One region of the Streptomyces sp. NPDC001828 genome, then DNA from elsewhere that is predicted to be linked to it. Evidence: riboswitches for the same ligand, from Rfam matches in the RefSeq annotation. Region 1 holds a riboswitch; the other holds the start of a gene.
What was found. A riboswitch is a leader RNA that binds a small molecule or an ion and turns the genes downstream of it on or off. The one in region 1 is predicted to bind cyclic di-AMP.
Positions count from the first base shown of each region.

Region 2: another riboswitch for cyclic di-AMP. It lies ahead of ACFYZA_RS32285 (M23 family metallopeptidase); the one in region 1 lies ahead of ACFYZA_RS20385 (M23 family metallopeptidase).

Region 1 covers NZ_JBIATV010000007.1:20,183-27,598, reverse strand. Annotated here, with positions in the region: gene ACFYZA_RS20415 (hypothetical protein) at 1-126, shown strand, start outside; gene ACFYZA_RS20410 (hypothetical protein) at 336-518, opposite strand; tRNA gene ACFYZA_RS20405 (tRNA-Met) at 849-922, shown strand; gene ACFYZA_RS20400 (MerR family transcriptional regulator) at 1,038-1,844, shown strand; gene ACFYZA_RS20395 (hypothetical protein) at 1,917-2,213, shown strand; gene ACFYZA_RS20390 (PP2C family protein-serine/threonine phosphatase) at 2,294-3,415, shown strand; cyclic di-AMP (ydaO/yuaA leader) riboswitch at 3,738-3,878, shown strand; gene ACFYZA_RS20385 (M23 family metallopeptidase) at 3,890-4,954, shown strand; gene ACFYZA_RS20380 (aldo/keto reductase) at 5,147-6,091, shown strand; gene ACFYZA_RS20375 (PrsW family intramembrane metalloprotease) at 6,083-7,416, opposite strand, start outside.
Region 2 covers NZ_JBIATV010000014.1:160,941-168,356, reverse strand. Annotated here, with positions in the region: gene ACFYZA_RS32295 (M16 family metallopeptidase) at 1-332, shown strand, start outside; gene ACFYZA_RS32290 (M16 family metallopeptidase) at 350-1,714, shown strand; cyclic di-AMP (ydaO/yuaA leader) riboswitch at 1,939-2,098, shown strand; gene ACFYZA_RS32285 (M23 family metallopeptidase) at 2,112-2,876, shown strand; gene ACFYZA_RS32280 (GntR family transcriptional regulator) at 3,058-3,735, shown strand; gene ACFYZA_RS32275 (HPr family phosphocarrier protein) at 3,945-4,226, opposite strand; gene ACFYZA_RS32270 (GNAT family N-acetyltransferase) at 4,379-7,354, shown strand; gene ACFYZA_RS32265 (DUF5998 family protein) at 7,393-7,416, shown strand, end outside.

The sequences.
Region 1 (7,416 bases):
GAGACGTTCTTCACCTTCGGCGGGCGGGTCTGCCTGGACGGCGGTTTCGGGACCCTGTACGCCTACCGCGAGGAGGGCTGCAACGGCGGCAACGCCTGGCAGGTGTGGAACGTGTACACCGGCTGACCACGACGAGGCCCGATGCCGCGAGGCATCTCGGATCCCCGCCGGCCAGGTACGCCGGAACAAGCGCCGCGATCCGGGCCGGGCGCGGCTGGCCTGGCAGTGCTGCCCGGCGGTGCTGCCCGGCACGGACATGAGGGATTACGGGCAACGACAGCCGACAGGGCGCCCCCTGCCCGCCCCGAAGCCCAGGCAGGGGTGCGCGCTGGGAGCTACAGGGCCGACTGGAACGCCGATGTGGACGGCACGGTGTCGGCGGCCGCGGTGACCCGGTCGAGGACGGGCGAGCCCTCGCCGGCGAGCCGGGCAGCCATCCGTGCGGCGAGCGGAACGTAGGTGGCGCCTGCCGGAGCGCAGGGGGGCTGGGCGGCGGCCGAAACGAACTCAGTGGGCATGGCTTGATTGTGCGCAGTGAGACCTGCCTCAAAGAGCCTTTTCTGTAAGGCAGTTGATGGCGGATTGTGGCGTTCACGGAGGCGGACTTCGGGGTGGTGGAGGGGTGGCTACGGTCCCAGGCCCTCGCCCGGGTCGACGCGGTGGAGCAGAACCGGGGCACGGGTGCGGTCGGTGATCCGGACTCGGTCCGTGTCGGTGATCTCGTCGTCCAGCCAGGCGAAGGGCGCCCCGGCCAGCCCGGGCCAGGCAAGCCCAGCCCGTCCTCGGAGGGCCGGGGCTGTAAATGGTCCGGGGCACCCCTCCTAATGGCGTACAGTTGTGTTTACCGACGCGGGGTGGAGCAGCTCGGTAGCTCGCTGGGCTCATAACCCAGAGGTCGCAGGTTCAAATCCTGTCCCCGCTACTGAACGAAGAGGCCCGGCACTTGTCTTCAAGTGCCGGGCCTCTTCGCGTTCCCCCGGGCCCGTGCGTCGACGCGGCTTGACCTTTACGCAACGTCAAGATCTAGCTTGGTCGATGTGAACGGCAAGGAGTGGTCGATCCAGGAGATCGCCAAGAAGGCCGGGACGACGAGCCGCACCCTCCGGCACTACGGAGACCTCGGGCTGCTCGCGCCGAGCCGCATCGGGACCAACGGATACCGCTATTACGACCAGGGCGCTCTGGTCCGCCTTCAGCGGATCCTGCTGCTGCGCGAGCTGGGGCTCTCGCTGCCCGTGATCGGCGAGCTCCTGGAGGGCGAGCGCGATCCGGCGGCCGCCCTGCGCACCCATCTGCGCCTGCTGGAGCAGGAGCGCGAGCGCATCGCGCGGCAGATCGCGTCCGTGCGGACCACCCTGCACAAGACCGAGAGGGGAGAGGAGCTCATGGCCGAGGAAGTGTTCGACGGCTTCGACCACACCCGGTACGAGGAGGAGGTGAGCCGGCGCTGGGGGCGGGACGCCTACGAGAAGGGCGACCGCTGGTGGCGCTCGCTCGGCGAGGCGCAGCGCAAGGGGTTCCTGAAGGAGCACGAGGACATCGCCCGGGACTGGGGGCGGGCGCGCGGCGCCGGGGCCGCCGCCGACGGTGAGCTCGCGCAGGACATCGCGCGGCGGCACGTCGCCTGGTTGTCCGCCACCACCGACGTCGGCCGGTCGTACGTGATCGGGATCGGGCAGATGTACGTCGACGATCCGCGCTTCGGAGTCAACTACGACCAGCACGGCGCCGGCACGGCCGCCTTCGTGCGGGACGCCCTGACGGTGTACGCCGAGCGCCACCTCTCGGACGGCGACGGCTCGACGGGCGACGGCTCGACCGGCGGCGGCTCTTGCGGAGGGTAGTCTCGCGCTCGCTATAGGTGAGCGTCGAGGAAAGGGGTGCGGGTGGTGAGGGCTCCGCGTGAGGTGGCTGGGGTGCCGACACTGGTGCCCCGGGCGTTGATGCCCGTGCCCGTGCCCGTGCTGGTTCTGGTGATGGTCGTGGTCTGCCTGCTCGGGGCCGGCGGCTGTGGCGAGCCGAGCCGGCCCGCGCCCGCGCGGGGCGTGCCGGTCGCGGGGGCGGCCTCGGCTCCCTCGACCCACGGGTGCCGGCTGAACCGGGGCGGCTGGGTCGAGCTGTCCTGTGTGCCCGAGCGGGCCGCCAATCATCGGCACGCCAGGGGCAGCTGCGCCCGGGGCCGCCCGGGCCCGCACCGCTGCCGCCGACACTGAGCCGGGCCGCGACCGCCCGCCCGGCACCCGCCTGGGTGCGTCGAGTCGCCTTCGGGGCCGAAACGGGCCAGGCTGGACGGGTGCGGCAGCGAGCAGAGGGCGAAGGGCGCCTGGTACGGGCGCTACCCGTACTGCTGATCGGTGTGGGCTTCGCCTTCGACGCCTCCACCCCGCCGGACCTGACAGCGGCCGCGCTGTTCGCCGGCGCCCCGGTCATCGCCGCACCGTTCTACTCGGCCCGGGGCACGGCCGCGGTGGGCCTCTGCTCGGTGGCCGCCGTCGTGGCGCTCTGGTTCATACACGATCTGCCCAACCTCGGCGAAGGCGCGAGCGAGCTGTTCACCGTGCTCACGGTGGGCGCGCTCGCCCTCTTCATCAACCGCATCCTGCGCCGCAGCGGCGAGCGCCTCGCCTCCGCCCGCGTCATCGCTGAGACCGCGCAGCGCGCCGTGCTGCCCACGCCCGCGTCCCGCATCGGCGGACTCCATGTCGCCGCGCGGTACGAGGCCGCGCAGGCGGACGCGTTCATCGGCGGGGACCTCTTCGCCGTGCAGGACACCCCGTACGGGGTCCGGCTCATCGTCGGTGACGTACGCGGCAAGGGGCTCCAGGCGGTGGAGGCCGTCGCCGTGGTGATCGGCGCGTTCCGTGAGGCCGCCGAGCAGGAGTCGTCCCTGGAGGCGGTGACCCAGCGCCTGGAGCGGGCGCTGGCCCGCGAGGGCACCCGGCGCGACCGGCTCGACGCGGTCGAGGGGTTCACCACGGCGCTGCTCGCCGAGATCCCGCGCGGCGACGGCACCGTACGCCTGGTGAACCGAGGTCATCCCGAGCCGTTCCTGCTGCACCCGGACGGCTCCCTCGACGTGCTCGTGCCGAGCGAGCCCGCGCTGCCGCTCGGGATGGCCGACCTCGGGGTGTGGCCGGACCGCTCGGACGTACGCCCCTACCCGCCCGGCTCGACGCTGCTGCTCTACACGGACGGCCTGTCGGAGGCGCGCGACGCCACGGGCGTCTTCTACCAGCCCGCCACCCGGCTGCGCGGCGCGATCTTCCCCGGCCCGGACGAGGTCCTGGACGCGCTCGTCGACGACGTACGCCGCTACACGGGCGGCGGCACGAGCGACGACATGGCGCTGCTCGCGGTGGGCCGCCCGGCCGAGGGGCAGCCCGACCGCCGGCGCACGGTCAGGATCGTGAAGTGAGGGGACGTGGGGGCCTGGGGTGAGGGGGGTGAGGGGCTGCCTCGAGGTGTGGTCGGGGTGTGGTCGGGGGCCGGTCGAGCGTGCTGTCACGGTGGGTGCTCGAAGGGTCTCCCTGCGCATAACAATTGACACACCGTCAGAAAGCTGGTGTGACGGGGGCGACCTTGAGGGGCCGTCAACTCGCCCGTTTTGCCCCGGCAATGGGGGCTAAGTCCGGGCCATGGCCGTTAACGATCAGTGGGAACGGCTTGGAATCCGCCCCGGGTGTCTATTAACGTTCGATAACGCAGCGCGGTCGTCCCAGCCGCCGCCACGGCGGCCCCGCGCGCCTGCGCCGAATCCCCTTCGGGGAACCGGGGAACCACCAACTTGGGGTGAATCGGACGTCCGTCATGGGCGCTCGTAGGAGACCTTCCTGCTCCGAACCCGTCAGCTAACCCGGTAGGCGAGAAGGAAGGAAAGGAGCGCCCCTCCGTGGCGTCCAACGAGCCTGCCCTCGACACCCCCCTCCCCTCCGTGTACGGGGACGCGCCCGGCGAGAACGAGACCTGGGAGGAGTGGGACCCGACCGAGGAGTCCGTGCGCCCGGTCCGCGGCCGGCACAGAGTCGCCAAGCAGCGCGGCGGGCTCGCCCGCAGCTCCACCGTCCTCGGCGTCGGCGTCATCGCGGCGGTCGGCGCGGGTGGCATGGCCACCGCGCAGGCCAAGCCGCCGGTCTCCATATCCCTGCCGGACTCCATCAGCGAGAGCCTGCCCGACCTCAAGTCGCTGCCCGGCGTCGGCGAGTTGGTCTCGCACGACGCTCCGAGCAGCCCCAAGACGGCCGCGGCGCAGGCCGACCAGAAGATCGCCGCCGCGCCGCTGACCATGACCGGCCTGTCCACCAGCGAGGCCGAGCAGGGCGCCACCGACGCGGGCGAGGCGCTGCGCGCCCGCATCCTCCAGCAGGCCGAGCAGCAGAAGGCCGGGGCCGTCGCCGAGGCGAAGGCGGCCGCGCAGAAGGCCGCGGAGGCGAAGGCCGCCGAGGAGGCCAAGGCCAAGCAGGACGCGGCCGAGGCGAAGGCCGCCGCCGAGAAGAAGGCGGCGGAGGCCGCCGCGGCGAAGAAGGCGGAGGAGGAGCGGCTGGCCAAGCTGGCCGCGAGCTACTCGCTGCCGGTCGGCTCGTACACGCTCACCTCGACGTTCGGGGAGGCCGGCTCGATGTGGTCCTCCGGCCACCACACGGGCCTCGACTTCGCGGCGCCGACGGGTACGCCGCTGAAGGCGATCCACTCCGGGACGGTCAAGTCGGCGGGGTGGGCGGGGGCGTACGGGTACCGCACGGTCCTCACGCTCGATGACGGCAGCGAGCTCTGGTACTGCCACCAGTCGTCCCTCGCGGTGAGTGTGGGGCAGAAGGTGTCGACGGGGGACGTGATCGGGCGGGTCGGGGCGACCGGGAACGTGACGGGTCCGCACCTGCATCTGGAGGTGCACACGCCGGACGGTACGGGGATCGACCCGATGGCCTGGCTCCAGTCCAAGGGGCTGAATCCTTAACCCGGTTCTCGCCCCGCCCCGCCCCTTCCCGAAACCCTCCGGGGGAGAGTTCGCCGGCTGGGGACCGTGCGTGGCTCGCGCAGTTCCCCGCGCCCCTGGCGATCGAGGACGAGCGCCGTTCAGGCGCGAACGGGGTCCGGGGCGGAGCCCCGGGGTCGGAATAGGCGGGGGCGCGTCGGGGGTTAGGGGGCCATGACCTCCTTGCGCGTGCTCGGTCGCTCCGACCTCTCCGTCTTCCCCCTCGCCCTCGGCGCCAACGTCTTCGGCTGGACGGCCGACCAGGACCAGTCGTTCGCCGTCCTCGACGCCTACCTCGCCGGTGGCGGCAACTTCGTCGACACCGCCGACGCCTACTCGAAGTGGGCCCCGGGCAACTCCGGCGGCGAGTCCGAGACGATCATCGGCAAGTGGCTGACCGCCCGCGACAACCGGGACGAGGTCGTCGTCGCCACCAAGGTCGGCTCGCACCCCCAGTACGAGGGCCTCGCGGCGGGCACCATCAAGGCCGCCGCCGAGGAGTCCCTGCGCCGCCTCGGCACCGACTACATCGACCTGTACTACACGCACTTCGACGACACCTCCGTCCCCGTCGAGGAGATCGTCACCGCCCTCGACCAGCTCGTGCGCGACGGCAAGGTCCGCGCGCTCGGCGCCTCCAACATCACCCCCGCCCGGCTCCAGGAGTCCCTGGACTTCGCGGACCGCGAGGGCCTCGCCAAGTACTCGGTGCTCCAGCCGCACTACAACCTGGTCTCCCGCGACACCTACGAGGGCCCCCTCCAGGACACCGCCTCGCACGCCGGGCTCGCCGCGGTGCCCTACTTCGCGCTCGCCTCGGGCTTCCTCACCGGCAAGTACCGCCCGGGCCAGACCGTGGACAGCGCGCGGGCCGAGGGCGCGGGCAAGCACCTGGACACCGAGCGGGGCCGCAAGGTGCTCGCCGCGCTCGACCGCATCGCCCAGGAGCGCGACGCCGAGATCGCCACGGTTGCCCTGGCCTGGCTGGCGGCCCGCCCGACCGTCGCCGCCCCCATCGCCTCGGCCCGTACCGTCGAGCAACTCCCGGCGCTGCTCGCGGTCGCCGACCTGGAACTCACCGACGCCCAGCTCTCCGAGCTGACGGCCGCCTCAGCGTAGGTACGGGTTGTACGGGCCCGGGCCCGTGGCTGGGCCCGGCTGCCCGTACAGGGCGTACTGCGGATGCGGCGCGTACGGGGCGTACTGCGCGTGCTGGGTGTAGGGGTGCGGGGGGCCCGGCTGCGGCGGGACCCAGATGCGGCCGGTGGCCCCGGCCGCGTACAGCAGCGCCGGGCCCGCGACCGGCTTGCGCTCCCACAGGTGGTGGAGCAACTCCTGCTCGCGGGCGGCGAAGTCGGGCCCGGGCCCGGTCGCGCCCGCGCTGCGGTACGCGCGGTGGCGCAGGAAGGCGAGCGCGGTCGCGAACGCCTCGTACTCGGCGACCGCCCGCGCCGCCGGCTTCCCGCCGAAGCGGTGGTGCGCGAAGTCGCGGGCCGTGGCGCGGGCCCGCATCGAGGACAGCGCGAGCGGCTCGGCCGGACCCAGCCAGCCGGCCGCGGCGTACGCGGGCAGCTCGGCGGCGACGGTACGCAGCTCGCGCTGCCGGCTCCAGACCGCGAGCCAGGTCAGCAGCCCGAACACCGGCACCATGAAGGCCCCGTACACGATGTAGAAGCCGTACACCCCGAACAGCGTCGAGCTGTTCCACAGGGCGTGCATGCCCATCGCGCACACCAGGCCGAGCAGCGGGAAGGCGACCCGCCGCAGGCGCTTGCCGGGCGGCGCGAGCGCGGCCGCGCCGAAGCCGATGCCGGTCATCACGGTGAACAGGGGGTGGGCGAAGGGTGACATGACGACCCGTACGAAGAAGGTCGCCGCCGTCGTCGATGCGAGGCCCCCGCTGTGGCTCGCCTGGTCCTCGCCGAAGGCGTTGCCCAGGTAGAGGATGTTCTCGGTGAAGGCGAAGCCGGTCGCGGTGAAGCCGGCGAAGACGACGCCGTCGACGATCCCCTTGAAGTCGCGTCTCCTGAACAGGAAGAGCAGCAGCACGGCCGCCGCCTTCGCGCTCTCCTCGACTATCGGGGCTATGACGCTGGCGCCCAGATGGTCGGCCGATGACGGGTCGGCGGTGGCCGTCGCTATCCACCGGGTCGCGAACGAGTTGGCGATGATCGCCACCAGCGCGGCGGCGCACGCGCCCCACGCCAGGGCGAAGAGGAGGTTGCGCCACGGCCCCGGGTCGACCCGGTCCAGCCAGCGGAACGCGGCGCCGAGCAGCGGCACCGGAAGCACCGCGAGCCCGAGCCCGACCAGGAAGCCCTCGGTGCCGGTCTGGTCCCGTACGAGCGCGAGGATGACGAGCCCGCACAGGGCGAGCAGGGTGATCAGCGCGCCCGCCCGGACCGCCTTGGAGCGCCAGAAGTCGCGGCGCGGACGGTAGCGCC
Region 2 (7,416 bases), on a different contig from region 1:
TCGAGAGCGCAGTCGACGAGGAGCTCGCGCGGTTCGCCGCCGAGGGCCCGACCGCCGAGGAGATGGAGCGCGCCCAGGCCCAGTTGGAGCGCGAATGGCTCGACCGCCTCGGCACCGTGGCCGGCCGCGCCGACGAACTGTGCCGCTACGCCGTCCTGTTCGGCGACCCGCAGCTCGCCCTGACGGCGGTCGACCGCGTCCTGGACATCACCGCCGACGAGGTCCGGGCGGTCGCCGCCGCGAAGCTGCGCCCCGACAACCGGGCGGTCCTGGTGTACGAGCCCACCGCGGCACCCGAGGCAGGCAACGAAGAGGAAGAGGCGGGCCAGTGACGGACGCTGTCGTGACCATGGAGTTCCACCCCCAGCCGGCCGCCGGCCCCGCCACGCCGTGGGCCTTCCCGGCCCCCGAGCGCGGCACGCTCGCCAACGGCATGACCGTGCTGCGCTGCCACCGGCCCGGCCAGCAGGTCGTCGCCGTCGAGGTGTTCCTCGCGGCCCCGCTCGAAGCCGAGCCCGCGGGCCTCGACGGCGTCGCCACGATCATGGCGCGCGCCCTGACCGAGGGCACCGACAAGCACTCGGCCGAGGAGTTCGCCGCCGAGCTGGAGCGCTGCGGCGCCACCCTCGACGCGCACGCCGACCACCCCGGCGTCCGGGTCTCCCTGGAAGTGCCGGTCTCCCGGCTGCCCAAGGCGCTCTCGCTGCTCGCCGAGGCGCTGCGGGCCCCGGCGTTCGCCGACTCCGAGATCGAGCGCCTGGTGCGCAACCGGCTCGACGAGATCCCGCACGAGCAGGCCAACCCGGCCCGCCGCGCCGCCAAGCAGCTCTCCAAGGAGCTCTTCCCGGCCTCCGCGCGCATCTCCCGGCCCCGCCAGGGCACCGAGGAGACCGTCGAGGCCATCGACGCGGCCGCGGTGCGCGCCTTCTACGAGGCGTACGTGCGCCCCTCGACGACCGTCACCGTCGTCGTCGGCGACCTCGCGGCCACCGACCTCGACGCGATCCTCGCGGACACCCTGGGCGACTGGACCGGCGACACCGCCGAGCCGCGCCCGGTCCCGCCGATCACCGCCGACGACCGCGGCCGGGTCGTCATCGTGGACCGGCCCGGCGCCGTGCAGACCCAGCTGCTCATCGGCCGCATCGGCCCCGACCGGCACGACCGGGTCTGGGCGGCCCAGGTGCTCGGCACGTACTGCCTGGGCGGCACCCTGACCTCGCGTCTGGACCGCGTGCTGCGCGAGGAGAAGGGCTACACCTACGGGGTGCGGTCCTTCGGCCAGGTGCTGCGCTCGGGTCCGGACGGCGGCGCCGCGATGCTCGCCATCAGCGGCTCGGTCGACACCCCGAACACCGGTCCCGCCCTGGAGGACCTGTGGAAGGTGCTGCGCAAGCTCGCCGCGGAGGGTCTTGACGACGCCGAGCGCGAGACGGCCGTGCAGAACCTGGTGGGCGTCGCCCCGCTCAAGTACGAGACCGCGGCGGCCGTCGCCGGGACGCTCGCCGACCAGGTCGAGCAGTTCCTTCCCGACGACTACCAGGCCCAGCTGTACGCCCAGCTCGCGGACACCGGCACCGTGGAGGCGACGGCGGCCGTCGTCAACGCCTTCCCGGCCGACCGCCTCGTCACGGTCCTGGTCGGCGACGCCGCGCGGATCGCGGAGCCGGTCAAGGCGCTCGGCATCGGTGAAGTCACCGTCGTCACGGGCTGATTGAGGCTCCGGGCCGGCCGAGCGGGCCCGGCACGGACGAGGACACGGAGGACCCCGGAGGCGCATGAGCCGCCGGGGTCCTCCCGTATGTCCGGTTTATTGGGGAGGTTGCCCGTCTGTGATGTGGCGTGCGCTACAAAATCCTGTGTGTGTTTGGTGATTGAAAGATCAGCGGTTTAGCGTCGGTCCCGCTGTCCGTCACCACCCGTCGCAGCCGCGGCACCGGACAGTGATCGCCGAGTCCCCGATGGCGCGAGCCAGGGGAGCCGGGGACCCACTCAGTCCCTGGGGTGAATCGGACGCCTCCGCCCGCGGAGGAGCCCGTAGGAGACCTTCCTGCTCCGAACCCGTCAGCTAACCCGGTAGGCGAGATGGAAGGAAAGGACACCGCCGCTACATGGCGTTCACCCGTGCCACCGGGAAGCATCGCGCGCCCAGCCGAATGACGCGCCGCAGCGCGAACATCGCGGGCATCGCCACCCTGGCCACCGCCGGAGTCGTAGGCACCCTCGCCTCCCCGGCCGTCGCCGCCCCGAGCACCACCACCGACACCGGCCTCAGCCAGGCCATCGTCATCGGCGACTCCCTCGCCGACCAGCTGGGCGCCCAGGCCGACGCGCAGAAGCAGGCCGCCGCGAAGGCCCGGGCGAAGGCGGAGGCCGAGGCCGCCGCCAAGCGCAAGGCCGAGCAGCGCGCCCAGGAGGCGCGCGAGGCCAAGGAGCGCGCCGCGCGCGAGGCGGAGCGCAAGCGCCTCAACACGTTCGTGGCCCCCATATCCGGCAGTTATGTGTCCACCGGCTACAAGACCGGCGGATCCCTGTGGTCCTCCGGCAGCCACACCGGCATCGACTTCCATGCGGGGATCGGCACTCCGGTCCACGCGGTGGGTCTGGGCACCGTCGTCGAGGCCGGTGACGGTGGCGCCTACGGCAACAACATCGTGATCCGGATGCACGACGGCACGTACACCCAGTACGGCCACCTCTCGGTCATCCAGGTCTCCGTCGGCCAGTCCGTGGAGCCGGGCCAGCAGATCGCCCTGTCGGGCAACACCGGCAACACCACGGGTCCGCACCTGCACTTCGAGGCCCGCACCGGCCCGGAGTACGGCTCGGACATCGACCCGATCGCCTATCTGCGTTCGCACGGCGTCGGCGTCTGAGACGGCACCGGCGCTCCCCGCGCACACCGAAGGCCCCCGGCACCGAGCCGGGGGCCTTCGTCATTGGCCAAAAGATATGCCTTGGTTCCGGCCCGTCACGTGGAATTAACAGGGCCTGCAATAGAGTCACGAAAAAGCCTTGGTCGACCGCGTTCCGCGGGGAATGAAGCGGAGGTTCGCCATGCGCATTCCGGCGCATTCGGTATGCACGGCCATACGCGACGACATCGTCACGGGTGTCTTCGAGCGCGGCGGCCGGCTCACCGAGGAAGTACTCGCCCGGCGTTACGGGGTCTCCCGCGTCCCGGTCCGCGAGGCGCTGCGCACCCTGGAGTCGGAGGGGTTCGTGACCACCCGCAGGCACGCGGGCGCGTGTGTGGCCGAGCCCACCGAGGTGGAGGCCGCCGACCTCCTCGAACTGCGCCTCCTGCTGGAGCCGTTGGCCGCCGCCCGGGCCGCGCGCCGGCGCACCGAGGCCCATCTCAAGGTGCTGCGCGGCCTGGTGAGACTGGGTCAGGACCGGGCCCGGCGGGGTCAGGGCGAGGATCTGCGCTCGCTCGGCGGCTGGTACCACGAGACGCTCGCCCAGGCCTCCGCGAGCCCCGGACTCATCGCGATGCTCACGCAGTTGCGGCACAAGGTGGCCTGGATGTACGCGGTCGAGACGCCGTCCCGCCCCACCGAGGCCTGGGCCGAACTCGGCGCCATCACCGACGCGGTGACCCGCGGCGACGCCGAACGTGCCCGCTCGCTCACGGCCCTCCACGCCGAGGGGTCCTTTTCCGCCCATCGGCTGCGCACGGCCGTACCCGTGAGGTCTTCGCAACATCCCGTCAACATCGCGAGTGCCCGCGCTTAACGGCGGCGCCGTATACAAGAAGGGGCCGGCGTCGTGCTGCCCGGAATTGACGGCTCGGCGTTCCCTATTGATTGACGGGCCCGCATTCCCCTGCGTGAGCCCGCACCTCATTCCCCCTGCCTGAGCCCGCACCCCATTCCACGGCAAAACAAAAGGACCGCCGAGCCCGTATGCGGGTTCCGCGGTCCTTCGGTGTGACGTCGACCGGATCAGACGGTCTCGGGGAGCTCCTCGAGACCCTCGGCGACCAGCTTGGCCAGCCGGTCGAGCGCGGCGTCCGCGCCCTCGGCGTCGGAGGCCAGCACGATCTCCTCGCCGCCCTGCGCACCCAGGCCGAGCACCGCGAGCATGGACGCGGCGTTGACCGGGTTGCCGTCGGCCTTGGCGATCGTCATGGGGACTCCGGCGGCCGTGGCGGCACGGACGAAGATGGACGCGGGGCGGGCGTGCAGGCCCTCGGCCCAGCCGACGTTGACGCGGCGCTCAGCCATGGTGTTGCCCTTCGAAATCTCTGACGGTTGTCTAGACCAGTCTCTCATGTGGTGCGCGGTGCTCGTACCGACCTTAGGCCCCTGTGCGCCGCCGATCGGCCCTCCCCACCTTGCCCCGGCGCGTACGGCCCCGCGACCCGTACGCTTTCGGTATGACGACGGCGTCCGACCCCGCGTACCCCGCTCACTGGGAGGCCGACGTGGTGCTCCGCGACGGCGGCACCGCGCGCATCAGGCCCATCACCACCGAGGACGCCGAGCGCCTGGTCTCCTTCTACGAGCTGGTGTCGGACGAGTCGAAGTACTACCGCTTCTTCGCGCCCTACCCCCGCCTGTCCGCCAAGGACGTCCACCGCTTCACCCATCACGACTACGTCGACCGGGTCGGGCTCGCGGCCACCGTCGGCGGCGAGTTCATCGCGACCGTCCGCTACGACCGGATCAACGCCCAGGGCCGCCCGGCCTCCGCCCCCGCCGACGAGGCCGAGGTCGCCTTCCTGGTCCAGGACGCCCACCAGGGCCGGGGCGTCGCCTCCACGCTCCTCGAACACATCGCGGCGGTCGCCCGCGAGCGCGGGATCAGGCGGTTCGCCGCCGAGGTGCTGCCCGCCAACAACAAGATGATCAAGGTCTTCACGGACGCCGGCTACCAGCAGAAGCGGTCCTTCGAGGACGGCTCGGTCCACCTCACCCTCGATCTGGAGCCCACCGCCGAGTCCCTCGCCGTGCAGCGCGCCCGCGAGTACCGCGCCGAGGCGCGTTCCGTGCGGCGCCTGCTCACGCCCGGCTCGGTCGCGGTCATCGGCACCGGCCGCGCCCCCGGCGGCGTCGGCCGCGCGGTCCTGCGCAACGTCCTGGACGCCGGGTTCACCGGGCGTACGTACGCGGTGAACAACGCGCTGGGTCCCGGGCCGCACGAGATCGAGGGCGTCCCGGCGTACGCCTCGGTCGGCGCGATCGGCGAGCCGGTGGACCTGGCGATTCTTGCGGTGCCCGCCGAACGGGTGCCGGAGGCCGTCGCCGACTGCGGCGAGCACGGCGTCCAGGGCCTGGTCGTGCTCTCGGCCGAATATGCGGAGAGCGGCGAGAGCGGCCGCGAGCGCCAGCGCGCCCTGGTCCGCCAGGCCCGCAGCTACGGGATGCGGCTGATCGGCCCGAACGCGTTCGGGATCATCAACACCGCGCCCGGGGTGCGGCTGAACGCCTCGCTCGCCCCCGAGGCGCCGCCCGCCGGGCGCATCGGCCTGTTCACCCAGTCCGGCGCGATCGGCATCGCCCTCCTTTCGGGCCTCTACCGGCGGGGCGCGGGCCTGTCCACGTTCATCTCCTCCGGCAACCGTGCGGACCTGTCGGGCAACGACTTCCTCCAGTACTGGCACGAGGACCCCGACACCGATGTGGTGCTGCTGTACCTCGAATCCATCGGCAACCCGCGCAAGTTCACCCGCCTCGCCCGGCGCACGGCCGCCGCGAAGCCCGTGGTGGTGGTCAAGGGCGCCCGGCACAGCGGCACCACCCCGCCGGGCCACGCCGTCCCGGTGACGCGGGTGCCGGACGCCACCGTCTCGGCGCTGCTGCGCCAGGCGGGGGTCATCCTGGTCGGCACCGTCACCGAGCTCGTGGACGCGGGCCTGCTGCTCGCGGGCCAGCCGCTGCCCGCGGGTCCGCGGGTGGCGATCCTCGGCAACTCCGAATCGCTGGGCCTGCTGACGTACGACGCCTGTCTGACCGAGGGGCTGCGCCCGCTCAGGCCGCTCGACCTGACGACCGGCGCGACCCCGGCGGACTTCCGGGCGGCCCTCGCCGCGGCCCTGGCCGACGACGCCTGCGACGCGGTCGTGGTCACCGCCATCCCCTGGGTCGGCGAGAGCGGAGCGCTGGAGTCCGGCGACGGCCAGGTCCTCGCCGACGCCCTGCGCGAGGCCGCCGCCACGGCCCCCGCGAAGCCGGTGGCGGTGGTGCACGTGGAAATCGGCGGCCTGGCCGAGGCCCTCGCGGCAGCGGCCCGCACGGTCCGGCCGGCCACGCCCGCCGCGCCAAATCCAGCCCGCCCGACTTCACCCGATCCAGCCCCTCCAACGCCGTCAAATCCAGCCCCTCCGGCGTTTGAGGAGCGGGGGTCCGGGGGCAGAGCCCCCGGCACGCCCACCGGCGGTCAGCCGAAAGGCGACGCACTCCCGACCCGTGAGGCAACCCGCCCACCCACCGGCGGGCAGCCGAACAGCGAGAACACCGACCCCACCCCGCCCCGTGAGGCAGCCCGCATTCCCGCCTACCCCGCCGCCGAGCGAGCGGTGCGCGCGCTGGCCGAGGCCGTCCGCTACGCCCGCTGGCGGCGGGACGCGGCCGAGCCCGGCAGGGCGGGGGAGTACGACGACATCGACGAGCCGGGCGCCGCCGCCCTGATCGACCGCATCCTCGGCCCCGCCCCCGACGCCCGCGGCACCACCCTGTCCGCCGAGGACGCCGGGGAGCTGCTCGGCCGGTACGGCATCGCGGTCCGTCCCACGCTGCCCGCGCCCGACCCCGACCGCGCCGTCGAGGCCGCCCGCCGCCTCGGCTTCCCCGTCGCGCTCAAGCCCACCGCCCCGCACCTGCGCCACCGCCCCGACCTCGGCGGCGTACGCCTCGACCTGGCGGACGAGCGCCAACTCGCCCGTGCATATGCCGAATTGACGGCCGCCCTCGGCAAACCCGAGGAGCTGGGGCCCGTCGTGCAGGCCATGGTCCCGCGCGGGGTGGACACCGTCGTGCGTGCCTCGATCGACTCCGCGGTCGGCGCCGTGCTCTCCTTCGGCCTGGCCGGCGCCGCCTCCGAGCTGCTCGGCGACACCGCGCACCGGCTGATCCCTGCCACCGACCGTGACGCCCGTGAGCTGCTGAGATCCATCAGGACGGCGCCGCTCCTGTTCGGCTGGCGGGGTTCCGCGCCCGTCGACACCGCGGCCCTCGAAGAACTGCTGCTGCGGGTGTCGCGGCTGGTCGACGACCATCCCGAGGTGGTCGCCGTGGGCCTTGAGCCCGTCATCGTCGCCCAGCACGGCCTCTCGGTGCTCGGCGCGACCGTCCGCCTCGCCCCCGCCCCGCCCCGCACCGACCTCGGCCCCAGGCGCCTGCCCAGCTACTGAGGGCCGCCCGCCTCCAGGGGCAGCTTAAGATGGACCTCATGGCGAAGACCGGTACGACGACC